One region of the Agarivorans sp. DSG3-1 genome, then DNA from elsewhere that is predicted to be linked to it. Evidence: predicted binding sites of a transcription regulator. Region 1 holds the regulator's gene; each other region holds the start of a gene.
The links. Region 1 encodes sigma-54, which starts transcription at its own class of promoters, with help from an activator protein. Its sites were predicted from a motif close to GTTGGCACGNNNNTNGNNT; they were not measured.
Positions count from the first base shown of each region.

Region 2: ACLD71_RS11765 (formate/nitrite transporter family protein) is a predicted target of sigma-54. The motif match lies at 1,161-1,179, and genes of this name have one in related genera.
Region 3: ACLD71_RS11920 (CmpA/NrtA family ABC transporter substrate-binding protein) is a predicted target of sigma-54. The motif match lies at 2,475-2,493, and genes of this name have one in related genera.
Region 4: ACLD71_RS00635 (PEP-CTERM sorting domain-containing protein) is a predicted target of sigma-54. The motif match lies at 928-946, and genes of this name have one in related genera.

Region 1 covers NZ_CP177241.1:1,907,594-1,911,406, reverse strand. The annotation lists gene lptB (LPS export ABC transporter ATP-binding protein) at 1-724, shown strand, start outside; gene ACLD71_RS09015 (RNA polymerase factor sigma-54) at 775-2,277, shown strand; gene hpf (ribosome hibernation promoting factor) at 2,301-2,588, shown strand; gene ptsN (PTS IIA-like nitrogen regulatory protein PtsN) at 2,597-3,040, shown strand; gene rapZ (RNase adapter RapZ) at 3,067-3,813, shown strand, end outside.
Region 2 covers NZ_CP177241.1:2,521,820-2,525,632, reverse strand. The annotation lists gene ACLD71_RS11770 (protein kinase domain-containing protein) at 1-136, opposite strand, end outside; gene ACLD71_RS11765 (formate/nitrite transporter family protein) at 150-1,007, opposite strand; gene ACLD71_RS11760 (tetratricopeptide repeat-containing sulfotransferase family protein) at 1,506-3,224, shown strand; gene ACLD71_RS11755 (endonuclease/exonuclease/phosphatase family protein) at 3,305-3,813, opposite strand, start outside.
Region 3 covers NZ_CP177241.1:2,551,206-2,555,018, forward strand. The annotation lists gene ACLD71_RS11900 (M48 family metallopeptidase) at 1-277, shown strand, start outside; gene ACLD71_RS11905 (GNAT family N-acetyltransferase) at 348-737, shown strand; gene ACLD71_RS11910 (FKBP-type peptidyl-prolyl cis-trans isomerase) at 791-1,411, shown strand; gene ACLD71_RS11915 (hypothetical protein) at 1,934-2,179, opposite strand; gene ACLD71_RS11920 (CmpA/NrtA family ABC transporter substrate-binding protein) at 2,549-3,813, shown strand, end outside.
Region 4 covers NZ_CP177241.1:132,743-136,555, forward strand. The annotation lists gene fldB (flavodoxin FldB) at 1-192, shown strand, start outside; gene ACLD71_RS00635 (PEP-CTERM sorting domain-containing protein) at 284-877, opposite strand; gene ACLD71_RS00640 (methyl-accepting chemotaxis protein) at 1,120-2,487, opposite strand; gene brnQ (branched-chain amino acid transport system II carrier protein) at 2,684-3,813, opposite strand, start outside.

The DNA.
Region 1 (3,813 bases):
GAGTACCTTAATCGCTGAGAACCTTGCCAAAAGCTACAAAGGTCGCAAGGTAGTAAAGAACGTCAGTTTAAATGTAGAAACCGGGAAAATTGTTGGTTTACTAGGGCCAAACGGCGCCGGTAAAACCACTACCTTCTACATGGTAGTTGGCCTAGTACCACGAGACCAAGGCCGAATACTTATCGATGATGACGATCTGTCTAGCACCGCTATGCATACTCGAGCACGAAAAGGCATTGGTTATCTTCCCCAAGAAGCCTCTATCTTTCGCCGTTTATCGGTAGAAAAAAATATTCTAGCGGTATTAGAAACCCGTAAGGATTTGGACAAAGAGCAGCAAATTGGCGCATTGGACGATTTGCTAGAAGAGTTTCACATTGGGCATATTCGCAAAAATCTCGGTATGAGCCTGTCAGGCGGAGAGCGTCGCCGGGTAGAAATTGCCCGCGCCTTAGCCGCAGCCCCTAAGTTTATTTTGCTTGACGAACCCTTCGCTGGGGTAGATCCTATTTCCGTTATTGATATTAAAAAAATCATTGAACATCTGCGTGATCGCGGTCTAGGTGTATTAATTACCGACCACAATGTAAGGGAAACTCTCGATGTTTGTGAGCATGCCTATATCGTTAGTCAGGGTGAATTGATAGCCTCAGGTAAGCCACAAGAAATACTTGAAAACGAGCACGTGAAACGAGTTTATCTCGGTGAACAATTCAAGCTATAGTTAAAGTGCAGCTTAGAAAATAATATAAAAAGAAGGGATAGCGGTAGTTAATGAAAGCATCTTTGCAGTTGCGTCTTGGTCAGCAGTTAACCATGACCCCCCAGTTACAACAGGCCATACGCTTACTCCAGCTTTCAACCCTGGATTTACAGCAAGAAATTCAAGAGGCTCTGGAAAGTAACCCTCTGCTTGAGGCGGATGAGTCACATTCGAATGATGGTGACGCAACAGACGCTAAGTCAGCCAATGAAAAATCTACAGAAGCCGAATCCAGCGCCGACGTAGACAGCAGCCAAATGGAAGCTGGTGATGCCATTAACCAAGAAACTGTTTCTGATGACCTACCCGTAGACTCCACTTGGGATGATATTTATAGCGCCAGTTCCGCGCCAGCTAGCTCATCGAGCGGCAGTAGCGGTGGTGACGACAACGATATGTTATTCCAAGGCGAAACCGTTGACTCCTTACAAGATCACATGCTGTGGCAAATGCGCCTTACTCCATTCAGCGAAGTAGACCAAGCCATTGCTTTAGCCATTATTGATGCAGTAGATGAATCTGGTTACCTCACACAAGATTGTGAACAGTTATTAGATGGCCTCAATTCTAGTGACAATAACGACTTAGATGTAGAGCTTGACGAAATTGAAGCAGTACTAAAACGGATTCAGCATTTCGACCCCGTAGGCATTGCCGCGCGCTCACTACAAGAATGTTTGTTAATTCAATTAAGCCGTTTTTCCCCAGAAACACCATGGCTAAATGAAGCCAAAGATGTGGTGTCTAACCATATCGATGTATTAGCCAATCGAGATTTTCGCTTATTGGCTCGAAAGACCAAATTAAAAGAAGACCAGCTGCGCGAAGTGATGCGTTTGATTCACACCTTAGAACCACGCCCGGGTAACGCTGTTGAGCCAAACCAAGCCCAATACGTTATTCCCGATGTTTCCGTAGTGAAGCGCCAAGGTCGTTGGGTGGTAGAGCTAAACCCCGATGCGATGCCGAAGCTAAGAGTAAACTCTCACTATGCATCCTTAAGTAAAACGTCTAATGCCACCGATACTCAGTTTATCCGTAGCCACTTACAAGAAGCCAAGTGGTTTATTAAGAGTATTGAAAGCCGCAATGAAACCTTACTCAAAGTCTCTAACTGTATCGTTCACCATCAACAAGCCTTCTTCGAATACGGTGAAGAAGCAATGAAACCAATGGTGCTGAACGATGTGGCCGAAGCAGTAGAAATGCACGAATCAACGATTTCTCGAGTGACAACTCAAAAATTCATGCACACACCTCGCGGCATTTTCGAACTTAAGTATTTTTTCTCTAGCCATGTGGCTACCGATGGCGGCGGTGAATGTTCATCTACCGCTATTCGTGCATTAATTAAGAAACTGGTTGCTGCCGAAAATACCAGTAAACCTCTCAGCGATAGTAAGATTGCTGATATTTTGGCAGATCAGGGGATCAAGGTGGCAAGACGTACGATTGCAAAATATCGTGAGTCTTTAGCGATACCACCTTCTAACCAACGTAAGAGCCTACTTTAAGGCCAATCAAGGGGACTATATTTATGCAAATTAATCTTACCGGACACCACGTTGATATAACTGAGTCTTTAAAAGAATATGTCCATAACAAGTTTGCCAAGCTCACTCGACGATTTGACCAGATAAACAATGTTCATGTCATCCTCAACGTCGAGAAGCTCAATCAAATTGCAGAAGCCACCTTACATTTAAATGGCGGTGAATTATTCGCTACCGCTGAACATTCAGATATGTATGCGGCCATTGATGGTCTCATCGACAAACTTGACCGCCAAGTTATCAAACATAAAGAAAAACTTAACAAACATTAGTCACCTCCATGCAAATAGATAAAGTACTAAGCTTGGATTGCACTCAAAGTGCAGTCCAATGCTCTTCAAAGAAACGCGCCTTAGAAATCATTAGTGAACTAGCCGCTGGTCAACTGGATACGACAGCTCAATGTATATTTGAGAGTTTGTTGAATAGAGAAAAAATGGGCAGCACCGGTATCGGGCAAGGCGTGGCAATACCTCATGGCCGCATTGATAAACAGCATCAAACAACCGCTGTTTTTTTACGTTGTGATCCCCCAATTGCTTTTGATGCCATTGACAATAAACCTGTTGATTTGGTTTTTGCCTTACTGGTACCAGAAGATCAGTGTAAACAACACCTCAACACCTTATCTCAAGTAGCTGAAAAACTTAACGATAAGCAAGTATGTAAACAACTTCGTTGTGCACAAAGTGATGACGAATTATACGACATCATGGTAGCCTAATACTCTAATCACCGTTAGGGATAGTCATGGAACTCATTATCGTGAGTGGGCGTTCTGGTTCAGGAAAAACCGTCGCCTTAAGAGTACTAGAAGATCTGGGCTACTATTGCGTAGACAACCTCCCGGTTGTGTTATGGCAATCTCTTATCGATAACTTAAAAAATACTTACTCTAAAGTAGCAATAAGTATCGATATTCGAAACCTCCCAGACGAACCTTCGCCGATAGGCCAAATTATTCGCAACGCCGGCCCTGATGTGAATCTATTAAGCATTTTTTTAGATGCTAAAGACGAAGCGCTGATCCGCCGTTACAGCGAAACTCGGCGAGTTCACCCGCTGAGTCAAACTAATTTGTCTCTGGCGGAAGCGATTGAATCGGAAACCGAGCTGCTGGCACCGTTATCTCGAAATGCTGATTTACGCATCGATACTTCACGCTTATCAGTGCATGAGCTAAGTGGCTTAATTCGCTCTAGAGTAACTGGCGATCAGCAACAACAGTTAATTTTAGTGTTTGAATCGTTTGGCTTTAAAAACGGCGTACCTAACGATGCTGACTATATGTTTGATGCTAGATTTCTGCCGAACCCCCATTGGCAAGAAGAGTTACGACCACTGACTGGCCTAGATAAACCCGTTCAAGAGTATTTATCAGCACAAGCTTTGGTCAATCAATACATTAAGCAAATTCGTGATTTACTACAATCTTGGTTACCGCATTTGGAAGCCAATAATCGCGCTTATCTAACCATTGCCATTGGTTGCACTGGT
Region 2 (3,813 bases), 610 kb from region 1:
CGGCCATCACAGCAGCAAAACCTTTGTGGTTTAACTGCGAGCCTCGCGGAGTGGATACACCGTAACAGTCTTGATTAATGGCCTTGCGGCCTTTATCAGAACATTGACCAATGGAAACACTCAGCTGGCTCGTCATATAGTATCCGTGATTAAGCGTTAGCCGGAGCGGTTTTACTTGGCGCTTCTACAGCAGATTTAGCCACTTTACGCTTAGGTGCTGTTCTTACGTGTGTGGTGTAAAGAGTTAGACCAGTAAAGGCCAAACCACCCACTAAGTTACCTAATGCCGTTGGAATTTCATTCCATAGGAAGTAATCCATTACAGAGAAGTCACCACCCATAATTAAACCAAATGGGAATAAAAACATGTTCACTACTGAGTGTTCAAAACCCATGTAGAAGAACAAGAATATTGGCATCCACATAGCGATAACTTTACCGCTAACATTGGTAGAAATCATCGCGCCTACTACACCCATTGATACCATCCAGTTACACAACATGCCGCGAACAAAAATAGTAAACCAACCTGCCACACCGTGTTCTGCATAACCTACGGTACGCGCTTCACCAATGGCTGCTGCTTTAGCACCCACCGCACCAGCTTCGATGTTAAAGCCGTAAGTGAAAATAAAGGCCATCATCACCGCAACGGTTAAGGCTCCACCAAAGTTACCTAAAAACACTAAGCCCCAGTTACGCAACAAGCCAGGTACATCTACGCCGGGCCGTTTATCTAACAGCGCCAACGGCACTAAAACAAACACTCCAGTTAATAAGTCAAAACCCATCAAATAAAGCATACAGAAACCCACAGGGAACAAGATTGCTCCAATTAAAAAGTTTCCGGTGTTTACAGCAATGGTAATAGCAAAAATAGCGGCTAGGGCCAAAATGGCACCGGCCATAAATGCACGAATTACCGTATCGCGGGTAGACATGAATACTTTAGATTCACCCGCATCCACCATTTTTGTAACAAACTCTGAAGGAGCTAGATATGACATAATATTTCCCTATATTGCTTAGTAGTAAATTGAATCCTACGGCTTGGAGCAGTGTTATCGGCGGTAACTACCGCAGCGTACCTTTCACAAGTAGAGCTCTAGGCTCTTTGTCAACTTGCTGCTTGGGTCTGTCCTTGACCATCAATAGGGAAATAGCAATTGTTGCGCCAAACGGCCCACAAAAACACACAAAGCCTTAACAAATAGGCAACTCAGCGTTATTTATCATTAATATTTAGCATGCTCTTTAACTGAGCCTGTTAAGGATTTGCACTGTATTAGTCTATAAATGCACCATTGCATAGCGCTTACAGTTATATGCATCAATTAAGGGCAACGACAAAGTGCCTAAGTAAAAAAGGTAAATCCACCTTGCCTTAACGTTTTGCTATGAAACTACTGCGTTTTTTTGCAATGAGATAAATCACGCATCAAATCTCCCGGCCTTGCGATACAGTAAAGATTGGAAGAGGTATAAAGTGAGTAATAGGAAGTAGTATGAAGCCCGAGCAACGGCACAGCATTATGGAAAAAGCCGTTAAGGCCTTACAAGCTGGCAAGTATAGCCAAGCTATTTCTACAGTAAATAAAATTAACAAGCTTAAATCTCAACAAGACTATAAAAGCCTTGAGCTAGAAGCTTATGCGCTATTTCATATGCAAAAGTTAGAAAAATCACTAGAGAGTTACCAGCAACTGCTAGGGTTTTGCCAAGACAATGAACAGCGTAACAGCACCTATCGCAATATCGCTAAAACACAAAAAAAACTGGGCTTAACTCGAGTTGCTATCAGCTCTTTTGAACAATGTTTTTCACTAGATAGCAGTATCAATAATGCGCCAATCGCGGCTCAGTTAGGTGAATGCTACCTAGATGAAGACTGCTATGGCGAGCTCGACACGTTGACTAAGCTTATGCAAGGCTGGCCTGGGTATTACTCCCCCGCTCAAGCCCTATTGATTTCAGCTGCGAAAAAACAAGGTAACAAACAGCTTGCTCTAGAAAGAATTGACGCTTTTCTAGCGCATTCAAGCTTTATAGAAGAGTGGCAACTGGAGTTTGCTATAGACACCTTGATGTTTATACGAGAGCACCAGAGTGCAATTAAATTACTTAAACAGGCTGAAATAGACTTTGTTAACAAGCCTTGGATTCGTTACTACCAAGCAGAAGTAAAAGCGCGCCAAGGAGAACACGAGAGTGTAACGCTATTATTGAGTGATGAGCTTATAGTGCGCTTAGATTTTATGCGCCAAAAGGCCGCTTATAAGCTTCGAGCGGAAGCATTTGATAAACAACAGCGTTACTCCGAGGCCTTTATTGATTTCACCGCGATGGCTAATTTGAATCACCAACGGGCACAGGCGTCTAGTCATACAGACAATGTAGCCAGCTTACAAAAACTCGATTTGTCATTTCTACATAATGTAAAAAACACTCATACGAGAGAGCATCAACCAGTGTTTATGATGGGCTTTAATCGCTCTGGCACCACCTTATTAGAGAACATACTCGATACCCAAGAACAGGTTATTGCACTTAGCGAAACCCGCTCACTGTTTAACGTTACCGAAGCCTTTAGCCACAAACTTAACAAACGCTATCCGCAAGACTTACCTAATTTAAACGAGCAAGACTTAAACATATTGCGCCAAGAGTATTTTGATTACTTTACGCGTAACAAGATTCAGCTAAAAGATAACAGTATCGTCGTCGATAAGTTTCCTTTATACACCATAGACTTACCCTTAATACTAAGCTTGTTCCCTAAAGCAAAAATCATTTTTTGCTTACGTCACCCAGCAGATACTTGTTTGAGTAACTTCCAGCAGAACTCAGCGAACAACCAACAACAAGCTAAATTGAACCGCTTGGAAGACTGCTTTAAACGCTACCAACAAGTCTTCTCTCTATTTCAGCGCTACCAAACAGAGTTAGATTTAAATATTCATTTTGTACGGTATGAAGACTTAGTCAGCGATCTAGAAAAAGAAGCGAAGAAGGTATTTGAATTTTTAGAGATTGATGCCAACAACGATTATCTGAATTTTAATCAATATGCTCAACAAAAAGTGGTGATGTCTGCTTCCAGCAATCAAGTAGTTAAACCTATTTACACCGAGTCATGTTACAAATGGCGCAACTACCAAGAGTTTATAGCGCCATACCTTGCTAAGGTTGAGCCCTTTATCAAAGCCTTTGGTTACAACGACTAGTAATTTACCTAATTACGGATAAGTGAGAGTGCCCCCCACTCTCACTTATCCGTAACTCCGAAGCTGTAACGCAATTTACTTTAATCAAAAGGCCGATAAACAAACTTAGCTTTAATAATGCCGTGATCAGTAGCACCTAATGACTCGTAGTGCTCATCGTTTAAATGGTCGTTAATCACCTCTAAGCCTTTAAAGGCCCAAACCCTATCTCGGCTTCTGTCGTAGAATTGCTCACTCACTAAAATGTGGTCTAAAGACTCTAAATGGTTATTGTGAATATGGGTGTAATACACGTCACGTCTGCTACGATATTGCTGCATCACGCCCGCAGAATATAAAGCGTTATCAGCGCCCCCTCTGGCATCACCATCTAATAAAAAGCGCGGCTGCTCGGTAAGAATGTTTAAGGTATTACTGCCTTGTCCATCATTAAAATCACCCAATACAATTACAGGCGTATCAGTGTGCTTCATTTGTTCGGTGAGTATCATTCGCAATGCCACTGCCTCAGCGGTGCGGCGCAACGTGGAAATAGCATAACCCAGAGCATTTGCATGTACCTTATGTTGCGCTGGGTCGTACCAATCTT
Region 3 (3,813 bases), 640 kb from region 1:
TTTAGACTTAATGGCTAGTGCAGGATTTGATCCGCAAGCCAGTGTGACCTTATGGCAGAACATGGCGAAAGCCGGTGGTGGTTCGATTCCCGAGTTTTTGTCTACCCACCCTTCAAATAAAACCCGTATCGCCGACTTAGAAGCACGAATGTCGCGTGCCACGCAATTAGAAAAGCAAGCTATCGCCCAGGGGAAAGTGCCCCAATGTAAACGCCCGGCAAGTTTTGATATAGACAGCGAAAAGTCAGATGCCGATAAAACTAGCAACGCAGAGTGATATTGAAAACATCTGCCTGGTTCAGCGGAAAAGCTGGCAGCATGTTTACTCACCGTACTTAGTAAAAAAAATGTTCAAGGTGTTGCCCTCCAGTTTGCACCAAAAGCTTTGGCAGCAACGAGTAAGCAATGACAATAACCAAGTGTGGGTGCTAAAAAACCCCCAACTAGAAGGGCTGTTAATGCTAGAGAAACAAGCTGACGAGATAGAGCTAGCCGCGCTATATCTTTTGCCTAAAACCATTGGTAAGGGGTGGGGGCGCGCAATGCTTAAACACGCTTGTCAGCAGGCGAATGTGAAGCAGTTACATTGTTGGGTGATGCAAGATAACGAGCATGCCGAGGGCTTTTACCGCCATTTAGGTTTTACCTTTGACGGAGAGCTTCGTAAAGTGGCGTTTTCTGGTAGTGACTTTGTGCAAAAAAAGGCGCATTTAGCCACTGATTCGCGGTTTTTCTAGCCACTTTATGTTAACCTTTTGGCTCTTTTTATTGATTAGATTTAAGAGTTGAAATGAGCGATAAATATCAAGGCGCAGCAGCGCAAGCAAGTTACGGTTACGGCCTTCAAATTGGCGAGCAAATTGAGCGCGCAGCATTCGACGGATTAGAGCTAAATGCCATGTTAGATGGTATTCGTGATGTGATGAGTGGTGCTCAACCACAACTTGACGAAGCAGTAATTGGTGCGGCTTTCCAAGAAATCACTAAAGATATCGAAGCTAAAAAAGCTGAGCAGCATAAAGAAGCAATGGCTGAAGGCGAAACTTTTCTAGCTGAAAACGGTTCACGTCCTGAAATCAACAAAACTGAAACGGGTCTTCAGTACGAAGTACTTGTTGAAGGCGAAGGCGAAACTCCAAGCGCTAGCAGCAAAGTACAAGTTCATTATGAAGGTACTTTAATTTCTGGTGAAGTATTTGATAGCTCAGTTCAGCGCGGCCAACCTGCAGAGTTCCCTGTGAACGGCGTAATTAAAGGCTGGACCGAAGCACTACAACGCATGAAAGTGGGTGACAAGTGGAAACTTTACATCCCTCAAGAGCTAGCATATGGCTCTCAAGGTGCTGGCGCGGCAATTCCTCCGTTTGCAGCATTGGTATTTGAAGTTGAGTTATTAGCTATTCTTGGCTAATAGCTAAAAACCTTCTTAAAGAACCGGCTATTGGCCGGTTTTTTTGTATAGAATGATCCACCTGAATTACTCTACATTTTTCAATACACTCTCAATGATTGATTGAGCGCTGCCATCTTTAAGCATTTGTTTAAATGCCTCATCGAGTTTTACTGCTAGTTCGGCATGATCTTTATGTACATAATGATAGAGCTTTAATTGGTCAACAGGTGGTTCAACTAAGCTAACACTGTTGAGCTTAAGCGCCTTTATACGCTTTAGGCCTAACTAACGCTCTTCTACTACTAGGTCTGCTCTATCTATACTCATAAATTTGAAGGCTGAATCTAAGTCTTAAAGTTGGTTAGTCTTGGGGAAATTTAAGGTGGCTATTTCAGCTGCCTTTAAGCTGCTGCGATAAGCAATGCTATAGGGTTTTAAGCTCTCATACCCTTCCACTATTAGTTCACTTAAACGAGTAAAAACCACATTCTCTGAGCTTAAGTAGCTGGTAGGAATTTGAATTAAATTGGCGTATTTAGTCTATAAATTGTCGATACGAAACATCTCCGCATCGTACACGCCGCTATTGGTTGCGTCCAAGGCGTTTGCGCTGGGTAATAACTCAAATACAACGCGTTCTCCCGCGCGGTAATATGCTTCAATTAATAAAGCTTGCCCCATTTCTGCGAGCGGCCCGCTAATCACTTGGGTTGTACGGTACGTTTTAGCGGATAGGGTGGGTGATAATATCAAGCAAAACAACAAATAGAATACAAGCTTCTTCATGTTTCTTAACTTGTTTTAATACAATTCGTAGATTGTAGAGACGAAAAACTAAATAGTCGAACACCTAAATAGCGGGTTATTTCCTTATGAATCGTTATGACTTGGGTCTTGTTCCTCAATCGAAAACACTGATAACTAGCGGTATAGCTTTATGTACTTTCACTATTCTTGTGCGCCAAAGTTGTGCGACGGTGGTCTAAGTTAGTGAATTCATTGAAAAAATCCAAGTACTACTTAAGGGGTATAAATAATTTTAAGTTGATGATTTATAGCGTTAAAAAAATGTGATCTAGATCTTGGCACGTGATTGGCTACCTACTAAGTATTAACACCTTATGATTACTTCAAACTAGGTACTTAGGAGCAGGGATGCAAAAATTAATCACCGTTAACTTACAACAAATTATTAAAACAACCATTGCTACAGCTGTGCTCTCGGCCAGTGTTATTGGCTTTACTCATGCTGAAGTGGGAGAGCCTGAAAAAGAAGATTTAAAATTTGGTTTTATTAAGTTAACCGACATGGCGCCGTTGGCGGTAGCTTATGAGAAAGGCTATTTCGAAGATGAAGGCCTTTATGTTCAGCTAGAAGCACAAGCGAACTGGAAGGTTTTGTTAGATAGGGTGATTACCGGTGAGCTAGATGGTGCTCATATGCTAGCGGGTCAACCACTAGGTGCAACCATTGGTTTTGGTACTAAAGCCGACATTATTACAGCCTTCAGCATGGATTTAAACGGTAACGCGATTACCGTATCAAACGATATCTGGGCGCAAATGAAACCACATGTGCCTCATGAAGGCGGCAAGCCCGTTCACCCGATTAAAGCCGATGCGCTAAAGCCGGTTGTTGATAGTTACATTGAGCAAGGTAAACCGTTCAATATGGGAATGGTATTTCCAGTGTCTACCCACAACTACGAATTACGTTATTGGTTAGCGGCTGGCGGTATTCACCCCGGTTACTATGCGCCACATAAAGGTGATACCTCAGGCAAAATTGACGCAGATGCCCTATTGTCGGTGACACCGCCACCGCAAATGCCATCTACTATGGAAGCCGGAACTATTTACGGTTACTGCGTGGGCGAACCTTGGAACCAACAAGCAGTATTTAAAGGCATTGGTGTACCGGTTGTTACCGATTACGAGATTTGGAAAAATAACCCAGAAAAAGTATTTGGGGTGAGCCAAGGCTGGGCTGATGAATACCCAAATACTCACATTCGGGTCGTTAAAGCGATGATTCGTGCCGCTAAGTGGTTAGACGAAGAGAATAATAAGAACCGCCCAGAAGCTGTGAAAATTTTGTCTAAAAGCCAATACGTGGGTGCCGATTACGACGTTATTGCTAACAGCATGACTGGTACTTTTGAGTACGAAAAAGGCGACAAACGTGAAGTGCCAGACTTTAACGTATTCTTCCGCTACAACGCGACTTACCCTTACTACAGCGATGCAATTTGGTATTTAACGCAAATGCGTCGTTGGGGACAAATTTCAGATAACAAACCAGATTCTTGGTACATGGATATTGCCAAAAAGGTTTACCGTCCAGACATTTACGCGACAGCGGCAAAAGAGCTGATTGCTGATGGTGTGATTGATGCCTCAGAATTTCCTAACTTCAAAAC
Region 4 (3,813 bases), 1.8 Mb from region 1:
CCTTCTGGCGCAAACTTTATTGGCTTTTGGCCAAACCAAGGTTACGAATTTGAAGCTTCTAAAGCGCTTACTGAAGACGGAGAATTCTTCTATGGTTTAGCGCTAGACGACGAACACCAGTTTGAACAAAGTGATGAACGCATTCATCAATGGTGTGAGCAGCTGAAAGAAGAACTGAAACAGTTAGCCTAAACCTAAGCCAATGCTCGTTAGAAGCTTACTACTCCAAACATAAAAATGCCCTGACAGCTGTCAGGGCATTTGATGTTCACCTAAATATAAATTAGTTTACTTTACGCTTTCGAGCAAAACCAAGCCCCACCAAACCTAAACCAAAAATGGCCAAGGTTGCAGGCTCAGAAACTGTTGCAGAAACGTCTTCATTTAGCACAATATCATCAACTAAAAAGATACCACCAAAACCCAAACGTAACTCATCGATCAAGCCTGTTTGAGCGCTATAGTACTCATAACTACCATTTAAACTAGTATCAACAGTCCACGCTAACACACCATTATTGTAACCTTGCAATATACCAAACGAAGAGTCTGCGCCGCCAGATTCTTTACCTGTAGCCCATTTCTTCGCCCAAAGGCCATCAAAAGTAAAATCCGCACCATTCTGTTCTGTAATAACGCCTACACCACCACGGTTATTTAGCATGCCAAATTCACCACTCTTAGCGCCATAATTCCAACGAGAACCATCTAAATCTAACCAATCGAGTGTGCTAGAGAAGTTAAAACCTTTGTACGATTGGGCATGCCCATATTGGTTTTGCACACTACCGCCAGGTATATCTTCGAATGATAAGATAGTGGCACTTAGTTGATTGGCAAACAGAGTTAGAAACAATAAAGGGAACAGCTTAGTCATTGATAATTATCCTAAAGTAACATCATATTTTTTATATCCGTCGCTGGCTAAAGCAAAAAGCAGACCACCTAAAAATATCAAACTTAATCAGTAGGTTAGGATCTCTTCAAATAAAATTTCACTAAAAATGTAAACAAAGCTGACACATTTAACCGACTTAATAAGATTTAAATTATAAATACATGTAACTCAACGCTTTATCGGGCAAGAGCAGTTAACCAGATACCCTACCTAAATAAACCTTAGCGCTTAATACTTAGCTCTTTAGTCAGTAATTCCAGCACTTCTACCTGTTCTAACAAAGACTTAATCGCTTGGTCTGAACCTTGAACGAGTTCGGTCACCAACACCGTTTGATCACGCAACTGATGAGTATCATCCGAAATGCCTGTGGCTACCGCACCTTGTTCTTCGGAAGCGGTAGCAATCTCAGAGATTTTTGCCGAGACCATGTCAGTACGCTGATGAATATCAGCAATAGTTTGGTGCACTCCGCCCATCATCTCTTTGCTGGTTTCACCGCGCTGCACACTTTCTTTCACTGTAGAACTTAAACCGGAACTGGTAGATTGCAGCTCTTCAATCATCGATTGAATCTCTACCGTAGCTTGCTGGGTGCGCCCAGCTAAACTACGTACTTCATCGGCCACCACCGCAAATCCACGGCCTTGCTCGCCTGCTCGCGCCGCTTCAATAGCCGCATTTAAGGCCAGTAGGTTGGTTTGCTCTGAAATAGAGTTAATAGTGGTGACCACTGCGCCAATATCTTGCGTGCGCTGTTCTAGCTGAGTTACTGCTTGTTCCGCTCGTTGCACGTCATTCATTAGGTGCTCAATGGCGTCTACGGTTAGCTCTACTTTTTGCTGCCCGTCACTGGTAGCTTGATTAGCTTGGCCGGTTTGCTCGGCGGTATCATTAGCGTTTGCGGCAACGTTGCGAATAGTGACCACCATTTGCTCAATAGCACTTGCCAGCGAATCAACCCTGTCTTGCTGCTGAACACTAAGGCTGTTGCATTGTTCACTGGTACTGCTTAGTTGCTCGCAAAGCTGCTTTACCAAGCCATTGGTGGCATTGGTTTCGCTTACCAGTTGATGCTCGCGCTCTGCGACTTTATCAATAATGATGGCAATAGAGCTAAATTCATCACGTACAGGAAAATAGTTTAAACGATAGGTTAAGTCACCCTTGGCCAGCATATCTAGGGCGTTGTGTATTTGGTACATCGCCCCACCAATAAAGGTCATGATGTAATAAAACAGCAAACCCGCCACAAATAAAATGGCCGCGATACTGGCGTACTGAAATCCCGAAAACAAATCAAATATTGAGGTATCGTCGTGTTGCGAAGTCACTGTATTTTGCTGTAACGAATACCCCGCGCGCGATAACACGCTGCGTAGATGCTCTGGTTCGGCTTGAATCACTTGGCTTAGCAATTGCGCTTCTTGCAAATGTACCTGCGCCAAATGCTGTTCAAAATTACTTGATACAATAAGCAAAATGGCCACCAAGGCCAACATGGGAAAGGCAAACATTAACAGGAATTTCTCCTGTAACTTTAAATGAATGTTATAGCGATCGATCCATCTAAATGGGACTTCTTTCATGACAAACTCCATTTTGTATTGCACTGCGCAATTAATGATCATTCATGTTATGACCCACGCTGAATGAATGCGAGATCCCGCCGTTCAGCTAATGAGATAAGACAAACAAAAAAAACGTAAGCTAACCGATTGTGTTGATTTTTTATGATGAATAATTAGAACTAAAGCGCTAGCAGGGCTACTAGCGCTTTAACAATTAAGCGGTTTCAACCACTTGTTGTTTGCTATCGCGAACAAATACGCTAACCATTACCGCCGCTAGAGTGGGTAATAACCAAGCAAAACCTTGTGAGAAACCAGGCAATACATTAAAGGCATCCATATTTACGCCTGCCGCTTTAATCGCATCAAGTACCCCAAAAATAGCGGCTACACCAATAATTAAACGAGCCGCCATTTGTGGACGATTAAACCAGTCCACCAACAAATTAAAGGCAATCAATGCTACTGCAACCGGGTAAATACCTATCAGAATAGGAATAGACACAACCAATAATTGATTCAAACCAATGTTAGCAACCAGCGCACAACACGCTGCCGTTAGAATAGCCGTGAGCTTGTAAGAGATTTTGGTATTGTCACTCACATAAGTAGAAAACGAAGAAATACCACCAATAGCGGTGGTGAAACAGGCTAAGCCAACCACCGTAGACAATAAAAACTGTCCTTTGGCACCAAATAGCACGCCAACATAGGCGACAATGATTTCGCCACCGTTTTTAGCCTCTGGCGCTACACCTGTAGCGGTTGCGCCTAAGTAGAACAGCACAACATAAAACAGAGTGAGTCCCACCGCGGCAATTAAACTGGCTTTAACCAAGTAACCAAATTGCTCAGACTTACCCGATACACCTTTGCCATTTAGCGCATCAATCATCAATACACCAAACATTAGCGCAGCTAAGGCATCCATGGTGTTGTAACCATCGATAAAGCCTTGACCAAATGGCATGTCAGCAAAGTTTTGTTGAGCCGGGGCGATTTCGGCAAACGGTGCACTAAATACACTCACACCAATCACTGCGATACAAATAACCAACAGCGGAGTAATAATTTTACCTACAGTGTCGATCAGCCCGCCACGACGTAAAATAAAGAATAGTGCTGCAATAAAGTAAAACAGAGAGTAGCCAATTAAGGTTAGCTGGCTAGCACTTTCTACCAAAGGTACAAAACCTAGCTCATAAGCCACTAAACAGGTACGAGGAATACCAAACATTGGCACTAACACTAAGTAAATAGCCAGTGCGATAGCATTGGCCACTTTACTTGGCAAATAACGACCTAGATGAACAATGCCGCCGCCAGCTTTAGCAATCGCCAACA